DNA from 3 places in the Desulforamulus aquiferis genome. Region 3 is predicted to be linked to each of the others. Evidence: predicted binding sites of a transcription regulator. Region 3 holds the regulator's gene; each other region holds the start of a gene.

Region 1 (5,609 bases), on a different contig from region 3:
CCCTGGAGGTGTCAGACTGGATATAACTAAGGAATTAATGTCTGAAATTACTGAGATGCTGAACCAACTGGTGCCTGATTTTGATGAGATGATAGGCCTGTTTAAAGGAAACAATGCCTTCCTCAACCGTGTGGAAACCACCGGCATTGTACCAAGGGAGGCAGCCCTTGATTTAGGTATAGTAGGAGTTGGGGCTAGGGCCTCGGGAGTGGATATGGATACCAGGCGTGATTTTCCCTATGGCTGTTATCCCTCCCTAAAATTTGATGTGCCCGTTTACACCAGCGGGGATGTGGCGGCCAGATTATGGGTTCGAGTGGACGAAGTGGCCCAGACTGTGAAGCTAATCCGACAGATATTGGAAAAGATGCCCCAGGGTTCCCTGAAGGTTACTATTCCCGATATTGAGCCCTATAGCAGTGGTTTTGGTTGGTGCGAATCACCCCAGGGAAATAATATACATTGGTTGATGGTGGGGGAAGACAATACTATATATCGTCTATATGCCCGGTCTGCCGCCTATCCCAACTGGCCGGCACTCACAGTGGCAGCGCCAGGCAATATCATCCCGGACTTTCCCCTAATAAACAAAAGCTATGAGTTGTCCTATGCATGTGTTGACAGATAGGAGGGTATTGTCATGTTAAAGGTATGGAGAAAGGTTATAGCAACAGGCAATGTTACAGAGCCCTGGGAAAAGGCAGTACCCCCGGAACGTTCCAGAGGTGAGGTGGTGGTTCAACAAAATATACCCTGTCAGGGTTGTAACCATTGTGCTAATGTATGTCCCACCAATGCTATTAAGGTATACCAAGGGTTACCAATGATTAACCAAAGGGCCTGCATCTTTTGTGGTCTATGCGTTGAACACTGTGAAGCGGGGTGCTTAAAACAGACCTCAAATTACAAATTAGCTGAACTAGGGGGCAGCTTGGGGGAAAACTCTGGTTCAGAGCTAAAGAGGCAAATAAGGCGAACCTTGGGCAGATCCCTGCACATCAGGCATCTGGACATCGGCTCTTGTAACGGCTGCGACTTTGAAATGAACCATGTATGCAATCCTATTTATGACATCCAACAATACGGCATAGACTTTGTAGCTTCTCCCCGCCATGCCGACTTGCTAATGGTAACCGGCCCTGTTACACGGAACTCTACCCAGGCCCTAAGGATGACCTACGAGGCAACACCAAATCCCAAGTTGGTAATGGCATTGGGAGCATGTGCCTGCAGCGGCGAACAGATATTTGGTGAGAGCTATGCCATTAGGGGAGCTGTAGACTCCCAGGTACCCGTTGATATTTACGTGCCAGGTTGCCCTCCGCGACCTCAAGCCATAATTCACGGGTTAATGCTGGCCCTCGACCGGATGTAGCGGTTATTTTTAATAAAGTAATTCAAGGAGGAAAGGAAAGATGGAGTCTCGAACAACCCATTTAATATGGAAAGAGGACCGGGCGGTTACCAAGTTTGGTGAGTTTGTTATTGAACTCAAACGTAGAAATAACAGGCTTATGGATGCCAAGGTGAAGGAAATATTAAGCTGCTCTAAATCTTGCGCTCAAATACCATACGCTACAAGTATTAAGGGCAATTATATTGCAGTTAATATGGGCTTTTGCGGCATAAAGAAGTACGAACTGGTAGGGGATACCCTAAAGGAGCTATACTAAGCAAATAAAGGATAAAGGGCGGAGCCGCATCCGCCCTTTATCCTTTATTTGACTTTCTGCTTCCCAAACAGGGGTAATTTCCGTATAATCATATGGTAGATTTATGCAAAACAGGTAACACTATAGTAGGAAGGGGATGATATAATGCAGGCTAAAGAATTTTGGGACATTATCAATAGGGATAATAATTCATTTATTGCTTTTAAGGAAAAGCAGCCAACACTCACCTTCAACCAAGATATAAGGGAATATTCCACCGGACTTGAAAATGGCATGATGGCCAGTCTGACATATGTTGCCGAAAAGCAGGATATGTTACATATTGTTTGTGATTTGACAAATTTTGAAGCATACAATAAAACCTTCGAATTACCGGTATTTGAAGGTGAGGATGGAAAGTTTGTCAAATGGAGTGAATCATTCTTTTATCCCGAGAATAAAATTGTGGAGTTTTTTGTAGAAGGTAAAAACGAAATTCCCTTTGAAGTGGGACAGAGTAATGAATTATATAAGGAATTTATTGAAAGTAAATCGGACCTAAATTATGTAAAATGGCTGGAGTCACAGGTAGTAAAGCTTAGGGCAAAATAATAAGAGAATTAATATATTTTAAAGATATTTTGAGATTTATGCAGGAAAACATAAGGCTTGTGAATAATATAATAAATAAAATATAATTGAGGCCGGGAGATTATGGAGCAGGCCTAATGGCAGTTATTATTAAAGCTGTCATTGGGTCTGTTTTTGTTTTTTTCCGGAACCTTGCAAAGTAGGAGGAAAATATATGACCATTAAAATTGCCATTAACGGTTTTGGACGTATTGGACGGAATGTTTTTAGGGCAATGCTGCAGAGGGGACTATTAGATCAAGGGTCTGCTTTAGAGTTAGTGGCTGTCAATGACTTAACTAATCCCCAAACCCTGGCCCATTTGTTAAAGTACGATTCAGTTCACGGAGAGCTGCCGGCAGAAGTGGTTTGCACAGAGAACACCATCATGGTGAATAATTATGAAATTAAAGTTTGTGCTGAAACAGATCCGACAAAATTACCCTGGGCTGAGCTTGGCGTAGATATTGTGGTTGAATCCACAGGACGCTTCACTAAAGGTCCAGATGCTGCCAAACATATTCAGGCAGGTGCAAAAAAGGTTATTATTTCTGCTCCGGCTAAAGAGGTGGATGCAACCATTGTTATGGGAGTTAATGAAGGGAGCTATGATCCGGCCCTGCATCACGTAATATCTAACGCCTCCTGCACCACCAACTGCCTGGCTCCCTTTGCTAAGGTGCTGCATGAGAAATTTGGCATAGTTAAGGGTCTCATGACCACAGTTCATTCCTACACCAATGATCAGCGAATCCTTGATTTACCCCATAGTGATCTGCGGCGTGCCAGATCAGCAGGACAGTCCATTATTCCAACCACCACGGGAGCGGCTAAGGCTGTCGCCCTAGTGCTTCCAGAGCTGAAGGGCAGGCTAAATGGCTTTGCCATGAGGGTGCCAACTCCCAATGTTTCTGTTGTGGATCTAGTGGTGGAATTGGCTAAGTCCACCACCGCCGAAGAAGTAAATACTGTACTACAAGAAGCAGCGGAAGGAAATCTCAAGGGAATCATGGCCTTTAGTTCATTACCCCTGGTATCCAAGGATTTCAACGGCAATCCCAACTCCTCAATTATCGACGGATTGTCAACCATGGTGATAGAGGGTAATATGGCCAAGGTGGTTTCCTGGTACGATAACGAATGGGGTTATTCCAACCGTGTATTGGATCTGGCTTTGCTGCTGGCACAAAAAGGGCTGTAATTGGTAGGGGTGGGCAAAATTAACTCAAACCCTTGTCAGGCATGTATAATTAGTGGGTGACGACCTTTTCGTTACAAATACCCAGAGATTAACAAAAGGAATAGATGGGAGCGTAGGGAATTCAATTTAAATTAATTACTAAATATTATAATTACTTTGCATCGAAGTAAAATTAGGGCAAAAGGCAAGATACAGAGGCAAGTAAATATTTTAACAGCTTGAAGCAGCAAGGAGAGAGTATATGTCAAAAATCGATTTCTCCAACACGGATCCTAAGTTTAGGGAAGAGGTAATTGAAAAAATTAAGAACGTTGATTGGACCCAGTGCCTGGCCTGCGGTATGTGTACTGCCGGCTGTGTATATTCTGACATTATTCCTAATAATGACCCCCGCAAGTTTTTGAGAAAACTTGTGCTGGGCATGAGGGAAGAAGCCCTGAAGGACCCCTTCATTTGGAATTGTAACGTTTGTGAGCGCTGCACCGTTGAATGTCCCATGGGTATCAATTTTGGACTTATCACCAGGGGCATGAGGGGACAATTTGGCATTCCAACACCAGGCTTTATTGATAAGGTAGTTAACGAGCATATTCACTCTGGCAACCAGATGGATGTTCCTGCGGACGAATATATGGAAACCATTGAGTGGATTGAAGAAGAGCTGCAAGAAGAGCTTGGCCATCCAAATTATAAGGTTAACGTAGGTAAGGTGGGAGCGGAATTTATCTTTGGCCTAAATGCCCGGGAGATTAAATATTACTCCCATGAATTGCAAGAAATCTTAAAGGTGTTTTACTATGCTAAGGCTGACTATACCCTGGGCTTACATCGCTGGGATTGCACCAATCTAGGACTGTTCAGCGGCAAGAACGATGATTTCATTGAAATACAGCGTCCGTTCCTAGAAGAGGCTGTAAGGCTAGGTGTAAAGAAAATCGTAGTAACTGAATGTGGTCACGCCTATAAATCAACACGATTGATGGCAGAAAAATTTTGGGACGGTCCTCAATTGCCCATCATCAGTGTGCTGGAAGTTTATGATGAGTGGATTAAAAATGGAACATTAAAGGTTGACCCCACTAAAAACCCTGAGCCCTGCACCGTTCACGATCCCTGCAACCTGGTCCGTAAGTCCGGTGTATTAGAGGCTAACCGCAACGTGATGAAGGCTATCTGCTCTGATTTTCGCGAAATGTATCCTAACCGCCAGTATAACTACTGCTGTGGTGCCGGCGGCGGCGGTATGGCCATGCCGGAGTTTAAGGCAGAGCGCATGGCTAAAGCTAAAAGAAAAATTGAACAGGTTGATGGTACAGGGGCCAAGGTAGTAGCCATTCCCTGCCACAACTGTATTGACCAGTTTAACGATATGAATAAGGAATACAAAAAGGGCTGGAAATGTACCCATATTACTCCGTTACTGGTTAACGCATTAGTTCTCCCTGAATAGACCGACAATCATTTTTCATAATCCCGGTTCCACTTGCAGACAAAATTGCAGGACCGGGATTTGTCTATGAAAAAGATTTGATAATAAGTCAGTTTGATAATAAGTTAGACGGATGTGAGGTGCTAAGATGAGTGCTAAAAGTATAGGAGCCGTACTGGTGGTAGGCTCCGGGATAGCCGGGATACAGGCGTCATTAGACCTGGCCGAGTCCGGCTACTACGTGTATATGGTAGAAAAGGAGCCAGCCATAGGCGGGACCATGCCGATGCTGGACAAAACCTTTCCAACCAACGACTGCTCAATGTGCATACTGTCTCCCAAGCTGGTAGACTGCGGGAGACACCTTAACGTAAAAACCATGACCAACTCAGAAGTAATAAGCCTGGAAGGAGAGCCAGGAAACTTTAAGGTAACCATCCGGAGCAAAGCACGCTTCGTAGACCCGGACAAATGTACAGGCTGCGGCAGCTGCGCAGAGGCCTGTCCAGTAAAAGTAGACGATGAATTCAACCAGGGGTTGGGGAAACGGAGAGCCATCTACAAGCTATACGCCCAGGCCTTCCCCAATGCCTACGCCATAGACAACAACAAATGCCTAAAATTCAAAAACCTGGCCAACGAAAAACTCTGCGGCAAATGCCTGAAGGCCTGCCAGGCAGGTGCAATCAACCACCAC
Region 2 (5,609 bases), on a different contig from region 3:
GTAGTGAAACCTTGGTATCTGTTGCATCCTGTACAACAAGAACAATTTTGGCCTCAGCAGCAGTAACTGTGAGGGAGGAATAAAAACGTGGCATTTGCACATATTCCCCAGGAGTATCAATTGACCCATTGACATAGCTGATACTTTGGGTCTTAACTGCCTTTTGGCCATTTTGCTGTAAGGCATTTAGCAGAGATGTTTTTCCTGTACCTATGGGACCGACTACCATTATCATAGATTTAGGACCTAGTCATGGTGGCTGGAGTAAATCCTAGCCCTTCAGCCAAAAGATTAGTTACCTGCTTCAGGGCAGCCTCTACCGAAGATATATTTCCGGTAATAACTAGAGAGCCTGTAAAACGATCCATAAACCCAAGCTGTACCGCTGCAGTTTTGGTAGCAACATCCGCTGCAATTATTGCTGCCTCGCTAGGTGTAATTGTTAAAATACCAATGGCACCGTTATTGCTAATACCAAGCTTTTCACATAGTTCCTCTTTCGGGTTGGCTATAAGGTGGGCTAAGGTAACTTGTTTTCCCGGTACATACTCTTGAACCACTCTCTGTTTTTCAGCGCACATGATTTATTACCTCACAAAAATAAAAAAGACTATCTAAAGTCTTTCTCGGTAGCTTCTAGTTATGCACAAAAAAAGAAAAAATTCTGATTTCCTTATGGAGATGATGACATTCTTTGGGATAAAAAATATTTAACAGAGGATTTTGGTTTAGGATTTTGGTCTTACACAAATAATAAAAACTATACTCAGCATATGAGGTGTCATTATAAAAGCAAGGCTGGAAGGGAGAGGAAAATTTGAAAAAGGTTTTTGAGTATTTTATTACTCCAATTAGCCTTTTAGGTGTAGGGTGTTTAGAAGAACTTAAAAATTATCTTAAGCCCATGTCGTTCAGAAAAGCCCTGATTGTAACGGATAAAGTACTGGTAGATACTGGCTTAGTAGATAAGTTATATACCGTTCTTGATCGGGAAGGAATTTTGTACATAGTTTATAAAGATGTTTCACCCAACCCAACAGTGAACCAAGTGGATTTTGGCCTAAAATTAATGAAAGATAACGGCTGTGATTTTTTAATCTCCTTTGGCGGTGGGTCACCCCATGATTGTGCTAAAGCCATTGCCCTATTAGCAACAAACGGGGGAGACATAAGGAATTACGAGGGTATCAACAAAGTTAAAAAGTCCTCTGCGCCACTTATTGCCATAAATACAACAGCAGGGACAGGCAGCGAGCTGACCAGATTTTGCATCATAACAGATGAAGAGAGACAAATAAAGATGGCCATTAATGATTGGCGAGTGACACCTGTGATTGCTGTAAATGATGCGGAACTTATGATAGGCAAGCCCCCAGGTCTTACTTCTACCACGGGAATGGATGCCTTAACCCACGCCATAGAAGCCTATGTTTCTGTCAATGCCAGCCCCATAACAGATTGCCAGGCCCGTAAGGCCATAGACTTGGTATTTAATCACCTTCTGGAAGCCTATAAAGATGGTAATAACATAGAGGCAAGGGAAGGGATGGTTTATGCCCAATTTTTAGCAGGAATTGCCTTTAATAATGCGGGTTTAGGCTATGTACATGCCATGGCCCACCAACTGGGAGGTTTTTATGATTTGCCACACGGTCTCTGCAATGCGGTGCTATTGCCAGCGGTAATGAGATTTAACCTCCCGGTAGTGGCTAAAAAATATGCAAGGGTAGCCAGGGCAGTAGGTATTGACACAGGAGGTCTGACTGACGAGCAGAGCGCAGAGTTATTAATAGAAAAAATTGAACAGCTTAATAAGGAATTATCTATACCTTTGAAGCTTAGTGAACTAAGAGGCTTTAATGCCGGGGATATTCCCCAATTGGCAGAAAATGCCCTAAAGGACATTACCAGGCTCACAAATCCACGGCAAGGCAACCAGGAGGATGTTGAGGAAATATATCGCTCCATCGTATAAAAAACCCGGTACTGCTGTTGAATAACCAGTAGTACCGGATTTTTTTATTTATTATCCAAACATGGCAATTCCTAAGGGAGTAACGAGCAAGGGGTGGGGGGGGACATGCACCCTTCGGCCAAAGGCTTTACTAAAGTGGGTTTCAAAATCTTGTAAATAAGCAGTTCCTCCAACCACGTAGACAGGATAGTCATGGTACTCCCGGTGACCTGCCAGCATGTCCTTCACAATGGTAGCCATTTTTTCAACAACTGGAAAGATCACAGGCATGATTTTTCTATGTTGGCTTTCATCACGTTTCATGTGTTCGGCCTCTGCAAAGGGAATGTTATATGCTCCTGATAACACAAGGGAAATGTGTGTTCCTCCTGTTGGCTCGTCGGCTGTAAAAGCTAAATCACCATTTTTTAGAACAGCTATTCCGGTGGTACCACCTCCAATGTCTACAACAATACCATGATCTATATTTAAGGCCTTGGCTGCTGCCACAGGCTCATCAACCTGGGAAACTGGTTCTATACCTGCACCGGCAATTACATGACCACAGGCTAAGGCATTACGACCTACTGTTCCAGGAGGCACTGCAGTGGCACCCTTTTCTAACTTGACACCAATTAATTGCTCTACCTCATCCTTTAGTTCCTCGACAATGGATGTTGCACCCCTAAAGTCCACCACTAAGCCATCCCTAACCACCGAGGCCCACCTCATACTGCCTGCCACAGGATTACCTTCATTATCTGTAACCACCAGGACGACATCTGCAGTTCCCAAATCCACTCCTACTTTATAGGGACCAGAAAGCTTAGTGGCTGTTTTAGTTTCTATCAGGTGGTGTAGTTGCTTTATTCTGGAATAATCTGTTTCCATTGGTAATCTCCCCGTCCTTAATTAAAAATTTAACAGTAGTATTTACTGTGTGCCGACACTTTAGACCTTGACAGGGAAAAGGAAAAACGCGTAGGGAATTCCGACGCGTTTTATAAACTATTTGTTTTTTGGGGCATTTTCTTGCAGGATTTTCTTAAAATCAGCCATCTTTTTTGGCAAGGAGATATTCCTGGGTAGGTAGTTATTGGAAGATAGTTCTTGAAAGACCTCCAGCAAAAAGGGTCTGCTAAGGTTGGTGGAAATGAGCAGCTGATCATTAGTAAATATTTCTTCAGGAGTGCCTTCTTTGGTAATTATACCTTCCTTCATGACTAAAACCCAATCTGCCCAACCATAGGCGATATCAACGCAATGGGTAGCCATAATTATTGTGATGTTACTTTGATTTAATTGGTCAAGCAGCTCCATGACATGCTTTGTATACCGTGGATCCAGGGAGGCGGTAGGCTCATCGAAGATCAATACTTCAGGCTCCATGGCCAAAATATCGGCTATAGACACCAACTTTTTTTGGCCATAACTTAGGAAATGGGTTGGTTTATCCTTAAGACTAGTAATACCCGTGTCATCTAAGGCTTTAATAACCCTTGCTTTTACCTCTTCTTTGGATAGACCTAGATTGATGGGCCCAAAGGATACCTCCTGCCATACACTGGCGGAAAATAGCTGGGTGTCCGGGTCCTGAAATACAAAGCCCACTTTACTGCGCAAATTATGCAGTGCTTTGCGATTATATTTTACTTCCTCCCCATGCAGCAAAATTTTACCACTGAAGGGTTTTAATATTCCTATTAAATGAAGTAAGAAGGTAGATTTTCCGGCACCATTTGCTCCCAGGAGGGCAATTTTTTTACCCCTTGCAATATCAGTGGAAAGCCCCCGCAGGGCTAAGGTTCCGTCTGGGTAGGTATAGTGAAGCCCTTGTACTTGTAGTATACTAGCCGACATTTAAATAATGCCTCCGTAAAATAGTGCTATAAAAACTAATAAAACCTGTATAAAGAGAATCATAAATATATTTTTTTTAGATACCTCATAATCCTGCTCCAAAACCTCTAATTTTCCGTTATAACATCTAGCCTCCAGGGTGTTATATAAATCAAGGGAACGCTTGTAGGTACGGACAAATAGGCTGGTGGCTAAACTACCTGTGGACTGGTAGCCTTTTCTTAGACTTGCATAGCCGAGTCTGGCAGACTGTGAGGTATATATTTTTTCTGCAGTTTCCAATAATACAAATATAAAGCGATAGGTAAGGGACATTAGGTCCAAGAGTAGTTCCGGGCACTTAAACCTTCTTAGAACCGAGATTATTTCTGTTAATGGTGTGGTAAGGGACAGAAAATAAAGGCAGGATACGGCAGCGAGAGCCCTTAAAAATAGATTGACTGCTGTATATAGGCTATCGTAGTTTATCCCTATAGTCATACTGAAAAGATTTACACCCCAAAGTAAGGTGGACGTTTCCTGAACGATATTAACTGCAATAGCTATAATTCCAACTAAAAGAAAGGTCATAGGTAAAAGCATGAGTTTAAAGTAAAAACGAAAGGGTAAACTGCCCTTATGGACAGTTACCCAGGCCATTAATAGGATAACCAGCAGGGAAACTACCTCGCAGTTTAAGATCAGACTGGTTATAAGGGTGACCCCTGAAAAGAGAAATCTTTCCAGGGGGTGTATGTGTACTAGGGAATTATTGTAAGCGTACCTATCAAGATGAAGCATCTATAGAGCTTGCCGCCTTTCTGCTTCCCCTTTTGCTGCCAAGATAAAAGCCAATAAATCCTGCTCCGAGGGCTGCTTGCAAGGCAAACAGCAGGCTCTCAATTTCCCCGCTGGGGGGCTCCCAGATTGGCTCCATCCAGGGGGTATAGTCCGGGCTAACTTCACTGATAATTTCTTCAGCCTGCCCATCTGCTCCTCCAAATTCGGCATCATTAAGTATAAGTATAGGGGCCACAGCCAGTAGGACAACACAAAGGATTAATATTAAATTCTTCTTCATAAAAAATCACCCTTTATTTTAAATTATACTTCAGGGTCTGGATGGACTTAAGTTCATTGCTGCTGTGAGCAGTCAGTAAGTTGTAGATTAGCACCGTTAGCAGTCCTTCACTAATTGCCAGTGGCAGCTGGGTAACAGCAAAAATACCCAAGAACTTAACTAGGGAAACCATGATTCCCCCTGTCACGTCAGGGAAGGCAAAGGCAAGCTGGAAGGAGGTGGTTACATAGGTCAGCAGGTTACCTAAGGCAGCAGCAGAGAAAACCGCCAACCACTTAGGTCCTCCTGATTTATTTATAATTAAATAAACACCATAGGCAACGAAGGGGCCAACCACAGCCATAGAAAAAATGTTGGCACCAAGGGTGGTTATGCCACCGTGGGCTAACAATAAGGCCTGAAACAGGAGTACAATACTGCCAAGGACGCTCATGGTGGCTGGACCAAACAATATTGCACCCAGACCTACACCGGTGGGGTGTGAACAGCTGCCGGTCACTGAAGGGATCTTAAGGGCAGAAAGAACGAAGGCAAAGGCACATACCAAGCCCAGCAGCATTTTAAGCTCAGGCTTTTCACTGACTATTTTTTTTATGGAGAAGAAGCCCCAAATAATAAAGGGGGCTGAAAGGGCGGCCCAGAGCAGGCACCACTTGGCCGGTAAAAAACCCTCCATGATGTGCATGGCATAGGCTGTATTGGGTACCAGGAGCAGCAAAACTATTAAAGATGCTA
Region 3 (5,609 bases):
GCAGTCAATAGATTATCTAAAGGGACTTACCAAGTTTGGAATTAATTTGGGTCTCGGTAGAATTGAAGAATTATTGCGGCGGTTGGGTAATCCCCACCGCCGCCTAAAAATTGTTCATATAGGCGGTACCAATGGAAAAGGTTCCACAACTGCTATGGTTGCCAGCATCTTAGGAGCGGCAGGCTATAAAGTGGGAAGGTTTACCTCACCTCACTTGCATAGCTATACCGAGAGGTTTGTGATTAATGGAGTGGCTATCCCGGAAATTAAACTAGTGGAATTAATCAGCTATATAAAGCCCTTTTTAGAAGAAATGGTTTCCGATGGTTATGAGCATCCAACGGAGTTTGAAGTGAGTACTGCCCTGGCATTAGTTTACTTTGAGAGGGAAGCTACTGATTATGTAGTTTTGGAAGTTGGTATGGGCGGTGCAATTGATTCAACCAATATAGTTACCCCATTAGTTTCAGTTATTACTAATGTTTCCCTCGATCATGTGGATTACCTTGGTGGAACTGTAGAGGAAATAGCCAGGGTAAAAGCGGGTATAATAAAACAGAATACTCCAGTCATTACCGCTGCCGAGGGCTCTCCGCTGGAAATAATTAGGGAAGTAGCCAAAGAGAAGGATTGTCCCCTGGTGCAGATTGGTAAACAAGCCACCTGGGTTTCAGATAAAAGCTTTTTGGCAGGGCAACAAAAATTTACAGTGTATGGATTAAAGGATACCTATCATATTAACTTGCCCCTTATAGGGGAACATCAGCAAATAAATGCAGCCACTGCAATTGCAGGAGTTGAAGTTTTGCTATCCCTTAAGGGAGAATGTCTCTCTCCTCAAACCATTGAAGAGGGTTTAAGTATGGTCAAATGGCCGGGAAGACTAGAGATCCTTACGCACAAACCTATGACGATTATAGATGGTGCCCACAACCTAGCCGGGGCGATTGTACTTAGGAGAGCATTGGAAAAATATTTTTCTGGACGTTCCATAATTATGATTTTAGGTATGTTGGCGGATAAGGAGCGGGCAAAGGTGGTCGCAGAGCTGGCTCCCCTGGCAAAAACTATCATAGTAACACGCTCCAACAGCCCAAGGGCAGGAGATTGGCAAAGGGTAGCCCAATATGCCCGGGAGTATGTTAAGGATGTTATGGTGGAAGAATGTGTTGAAAAAGCTGTGGAATTAGCCCTTAATAATGCGGGTAGCGAAGAGTTAGTCTGTATTACTGGTTCCCTTTATATGATTGCAGAAGCCAGACAGTTTTTAATAAGTAAAGATATAGCCTAAGCATTAATCAAAAAGAATTTAATTTATGCTTGTGGAAAGATAGGCTGAATAATATACAATATACTAATATCATATTTAGCATAATAAATTGTCATGACACATAGAAAGATGTTAAAATATATATAAAATTGTCGAGATATGCTTCTTAATAATTAGAGAACAATGTCATCTAGATGACCTGCTATAAAATTCTAAAATTTGTTTTGACACAACGTTCACAAATCATCTTTGCAACCCGGCAGTTTACTACTATAATATTATTAAAAACATTAACTAATAATTTTATTAATATAAAAATTTGTTTTTATAGTAAGAGGAGGGGACCTGGTGAAGGCACTTAAAATTCCAGAAGCAACAATTACCCGGTTATCTATATATTCCAGGTTTTTAAAAAGGTTGGACAAGAAAGGGATTACCACTGTATCATCAGGGGATATTGCCGAAGGTGTTGGGGTAAGTCCTGCCCAGGTTAGGAAGGATCTGGCATACTTTGGTGAATTTGGCACAAGGGGTGTAGGTTACAATGTTAAGGATTTGATACGCTACACCGTAAAGATTTTGGGTTTATCAGAACCATGGAATTTAGTCATGGTGGGGGCCGGTAATCTAGGCTCTGCACTGGTAACATATAGGGAATTTAAAGATAGGGGTTTCTCCATTGTTGGGGTATTTGATAATGATTTAACGAAGATCGGTAAGCGTATTGCGGATCTGGAGGTTCTTCCTTTGGAGGAAATGCCTGAGATGGTTAAGGAATATAACGTGCGAATAGGAATTATTGCCGTTCCTTCCAAAGCAGCCCAAGATATTGCCGATATAATGATCAAAAGTGGCTTGGAAGCACTTTTGAATTTCGCACCCATATCTCTAAATGTACCGGATTATGTGGAGGTTAGAAATGTTGACTTGTCTGTAAAGTTAGAAATTCTCACCTTCAACTTAGCCCTTAGGGAAAAATAGTAACTAGCCTCACAGGTGCCCCCCCTAGGGTGCATTGCTAGTCTAATTTTAATTTCTTTGGGGTCCTGTTGTTAGAGTCTAACAGCAGGACCTTTTGGTGTGATCCATGAGTAAGATTAAAAGCTATATTATTTTTTTAGGATATTTATCAGACTATAGGGGACAATTAAAGTATCTGTAATTGCTTGTCAGACAAAACTCCGAATGTTAAACTTATAGGGAAGTACCTTCCATTACTTTCCTTATAGGTGAAAAAATGAGTAGAACTTTTAAAACTGGAAAAGGGCCGGGAGTGTTATTGATTATTCTGCTGGCCGGCGGCGTAGCAGGTAGTGCACTGGGAGATGCTTTAGCAGCCTATCTTCCAATATTAAAAAACTATACAACCATAGGCTTTAGTAATACCACATTTAATTTACATTTTCTAAAGCTTACCTTTGGTTTAACCATGTCTCTCGGAGCAATGACCGGAATTGGCATACTACTGGGTTTTCTGGCTTACCGTAGGTTATAACATATTATTTGTTACTATGGGAGGGTTTTGTTTGCAGCCAATTATACTTGCATCAGCGTCACCAAGGCGACAGGAACTTCTTGCCAATCTTGGCATTGATTTTGTTATCAGGGTCAGCGAAGTAGATGAAACCCTGGAAGAACATATTTCCCCAGCCCAACAGGTGGAGCGGTTAGCTGAGCGTAAGGCTGCTGCCGTTGCAGTAGATATTCAGGACGGTTTGGTTATTGGGGCTGATACGTTGGTTTTTAATGCAGGCCAAGTTTTGGGCAAACCAATAAACCGGGAAGACGCAGTAAAGATGATAGAAACCCTCCAGGGAAAAAGTCATGAAGTGTTCACTGGAATAGCAGTAATAGATGCGGCAACAGGCCAAGCTGTGGTAACCCACCAGGCTACTGCCGTTAGGTTTAAATCAATGACCAGAGAACAAATCGAACGATATGTTAATACCGGTGAACCCATGGACAAGGCCGGGGGGTATGCTGTACAAGGAAAGGCTTCAGTTTTTATTGATAGTATTAGAGGTTGTTACTATAATGTAGTAGGCTTGCCGGTATCCAAACTAGCGGATGTACTAAGAAGGTTTGGAGTAGAGATAATATGAGTTATCCGGTTTTACGTGAATTGCCACCTGAGCAGAGGCCGAGAGAGAGAATGATTAAGGAGGGTTCCGGCAGTCTGTCTGATATTGATTTACTAGCTATTATCCTGCGTACCGGAACTGCAAAGGCGTCAGCTCTAGAGTTGGCAGCAGGGATCATTGGGAGGTTTAGGGATCTAAGAAACCTTTCCCAAGCCACCATAGAAGAATTAAGTACAATAAAGGGCATTGGGGCCGTTAAGGCAGTACAGGTGAAGGCTGCCTTGGAGTTGGGTAAGAGGTTAGCAAGCTTACCCTCCGAGGATAGGACGGTAATTCGATGTCCTGAAGATGTTTGTTCCCTGGTGATGGAAGAACTAAGGGATCTAGATCGGGAGTTCTTTCAGGCACTATTGCTAAACACTAAAAATCAAGTAATCTCCAGGGAAACTATCTCCATTGGCACTTTAAATGCATCGATGGTGCATCCAAGGGAATTGTATAAAATAGCTATTCGCCGGAGTGCTGCTGCAGTTATTTTAGTACATAACCACCCGAGTGGAGATCCTACACCAAGTAGAGAAGATATCAGCCTGACCAAAAGATTAATTGAAGCGGGAGAAATAATAGGAATAGATGTCCTAGACCATATAATAATTGGAGATAATAAGTTTATTAGTCTAAAGTCCAAAGGACTTATTTGAAATACCTAAGGGGGACGTTTGAATTGAAACTTGGTATGTTTTCCAAGGATATGGGGATAGATTTGGGTACTGCCAACTCCCTGGTCTATGTAAAGGGTAAAGGCATTGTGTTAAGAGAGCCCTCAGTGGTAGCTATACAGAGGGAGACGGGTCAAGTTTTGGCTGTGGGTGAAGAAGCCAAGCAAATGATTGGTCGAACACCCGGCAACATTGTTGCCATACGTCCCATGAAGGACGGTGTAATTGCCGATTTTGATGTAACCCAAAGTATGATAAAATATTTTATAAATAAGGCCCTGCGCCAAAGGTCATTTATCTTTAAACCCAGGGTTGTGGTAAGTGTACCTTCGGGGGTGACAGCTGTGGAAGAAAGGGCAGTACGTGAGGCAGCCTTACAAGCTGGAGCCAGAGAAGCATATCTCATTGAGGAACCTATGGCGGCCGCTATTGGTGCTGGGCTACCTGTACATGAACCTACAGGTAATATGATTGTGGATATTGGTGGTGGAACCACTGAAGTGGCAGTTATTTCACTGGGCGGAATAGTGACCAGCAGATCCATTAGAATTGCCGGAGATGAAATGGATGATGCCATCATTCAGCATGTAAAACGTACATATAATCTAATGATCGGTGAGCGCACCGCAGAGCAAATCAAAATTGATATTGGAACTGCCTACCCATTGGAACAAGAGGAAACTGAGGAAATAAGGGGCCGTGACTTGGTTACCGGATTACCTAAGACCTTGCAGATTACCTCTACTGAGATATTTAAGGCTTTGTCTGAGCCGGTTGAGGCTATCCTAGAGGCCATTAAAGTCACCTTGGAGAAGACACCTCCAGAACTGGCCGCTGATATTATGGACAGGGGTATTGTTATGGCAGGGGGAGGCTCCCTCCTAAGGGGTCTTGATCACCTGGTGAGTGATCAAACTGGGATGCCCGTGCATATGGCTGAAGAGCCGCTGCTGGCGGTGGCCTATGGCTCGGGAAGGGTATTGGAAAATATTGATGTTTTAAGACGAGTATTAATTCAGCCTAAAAAGCTGGCCTAGAAGGTGTGGTAGTATTGCCCCGAATGATAAGTTATAGAAGTGTCTTTTTCCTGCTAATTCTGGTTGGTATTACACTGGGGGTAATGCGCCTCACCCATGTGGAACGTCCCCAACTGACTCCCATGGAAGCAGCAATCAAGGACAGTTTGGCACCTATTCAAGGTGTGCTGATGGGAATCAGTGAAACCGTCAATCAGAGTGTTTATTCAGTTGTTGCATTAGGAGGACTGAGCGGAGAAAATAAGGAATTAAGAGAAGAAGTCTCAGAGCTAAGGGGACAGCTTCTTCTCCTGGAAGAGCTCAGGCAGGAAAATCAGAGGTTAAGAGAACTACTTGATTACCGTGAACAACATGAGCAGAACTTTAGGTCTACTACCGCAAGTATTATTGGTCGGGACCCGGGAAATTGGTTTGGGATTATAACCTTGAATAAAGGTGAGCGGGATGGTATATTAAAAAATATGCCGGTGGTAACAAGGGCTGGCCTGATTGGTAAAGTCGT

Evidence for each region. Region 3 encodes Rex, which represses fermentation and respiration genes when NADH is low (regulators of the CRP and FNR family bind a similar motif). Its sites were predicted from a motif close to ATTGTTAANNNNTTAACAAT; they were not measured.
Region 1: gap (type I glyceraldehyde-3-phosphate dehydrogenase) is a predicted target of Rex. The motif match lies at 2,321-2,340, and genes of this name have one in related genera.
Region 2: eutJ (ethanolamine utilization protein EutJ) is a predicted target of Rex. The motif match lies at 2,863-2,882, and genes of this name have one in related genera.

What each region holds. Positions count from the first base shown of each region.
Region 1 covers NZ_JARPTC010000014.1:77,553-83,161, reverse strand. Annotated here, with positions in the region: gene P6N53_RS10085 (hydrogenase large subunit) at 1-628, shown strand, start outside; gene nuoB (NADH-quinone oxidoreductase subunit NuoB) at 641-1,375, shown strand; gene P6N53_RS10075 (hypothetical protein) at 1,416-1,673, shown strand; gene P6N53_RS10070 (hypothetical protein) at 1,818-2,264, shown strand; gene gap (type I glyceraldehyde-3-phosphate dehydrogenase) at 2,458-3,483, shown strand; partial or broken gene P6N53_RS10060 (hypothetical protein) at 3,491-3,610, shown strand; gene P6N53_RS10055 ((Fe-S)-binding protein) at 3,725-4,933, shown strand; gene P6N53_RS10050 (CoB--CoM heterodisulfide reductase iron-sulfur subunit A family protein) at 5,061-5,609, shown strand, end outside.
Region 2 covers NZ_JARPTC010000016.1:109,861-115,469, forward strand. Annotated here, with positions in the region: gene P6N53_RS11365 (EutP/PduV family microcompartment system protein) at 1-235, opposite strand, end outside; gene eutS (ethanolamine utilization microcompartment protein EutS) at 240-581, opposite strand; gene P6N53_RS11375 (iron-containing alcohol dehydrogenase) at 818-1,975, shown strand; gene eutJ (ethanolamine utilization protein EutJ) at 2,027-2,845, opposite strand; gene P6N53_RS11385 (energy-coupling factor ABC transporter ATP-binding protein) at 2,963-3,814, opposite strand; gene cbiQ (cobalt ECF transporter T component CbiQ) at 3,815-4,594, opposite strand; gene P6N53_RS11395 (energy-coupling factor ABC transporter substrate-binding protein) at 4,581-4,874, opposite strand; gene P6N53_RS11400 (energy-coupling factor ABC transporter permease) at 4,888-5,609, opposite strand, start outside.
Region 3 covers NZ_JARPTC010000004.1:29,132-34,740, reverse strand. Annotated here, with positions in the region: gene P6N53_RS03355 (bifunctional folylpolyglutamate synthase/dihydrofolate synthase) at 1-1,291, shown strand, start outside; gene P6N53_RS03350 (redox-sensing transcriptional repressor Rex) at 1,619-2,251, shown strand; gene P6N53_RS03345 (DUF4321 domain-containing protein) at 2,508-2,765, shown strand; gene P6N53_RS03340 (Maf family protein) at 2,797-3,372, shown strand; gene radC (RadC family protein) at 3,369-4,052, shown strand; gene P6N53_RS03330 (rod shape-determining protein) at 4,076-5,107, shown strand; gene mreC (rod shape-determining protein MreC) at 5,131-5,609, shown strand, end outside.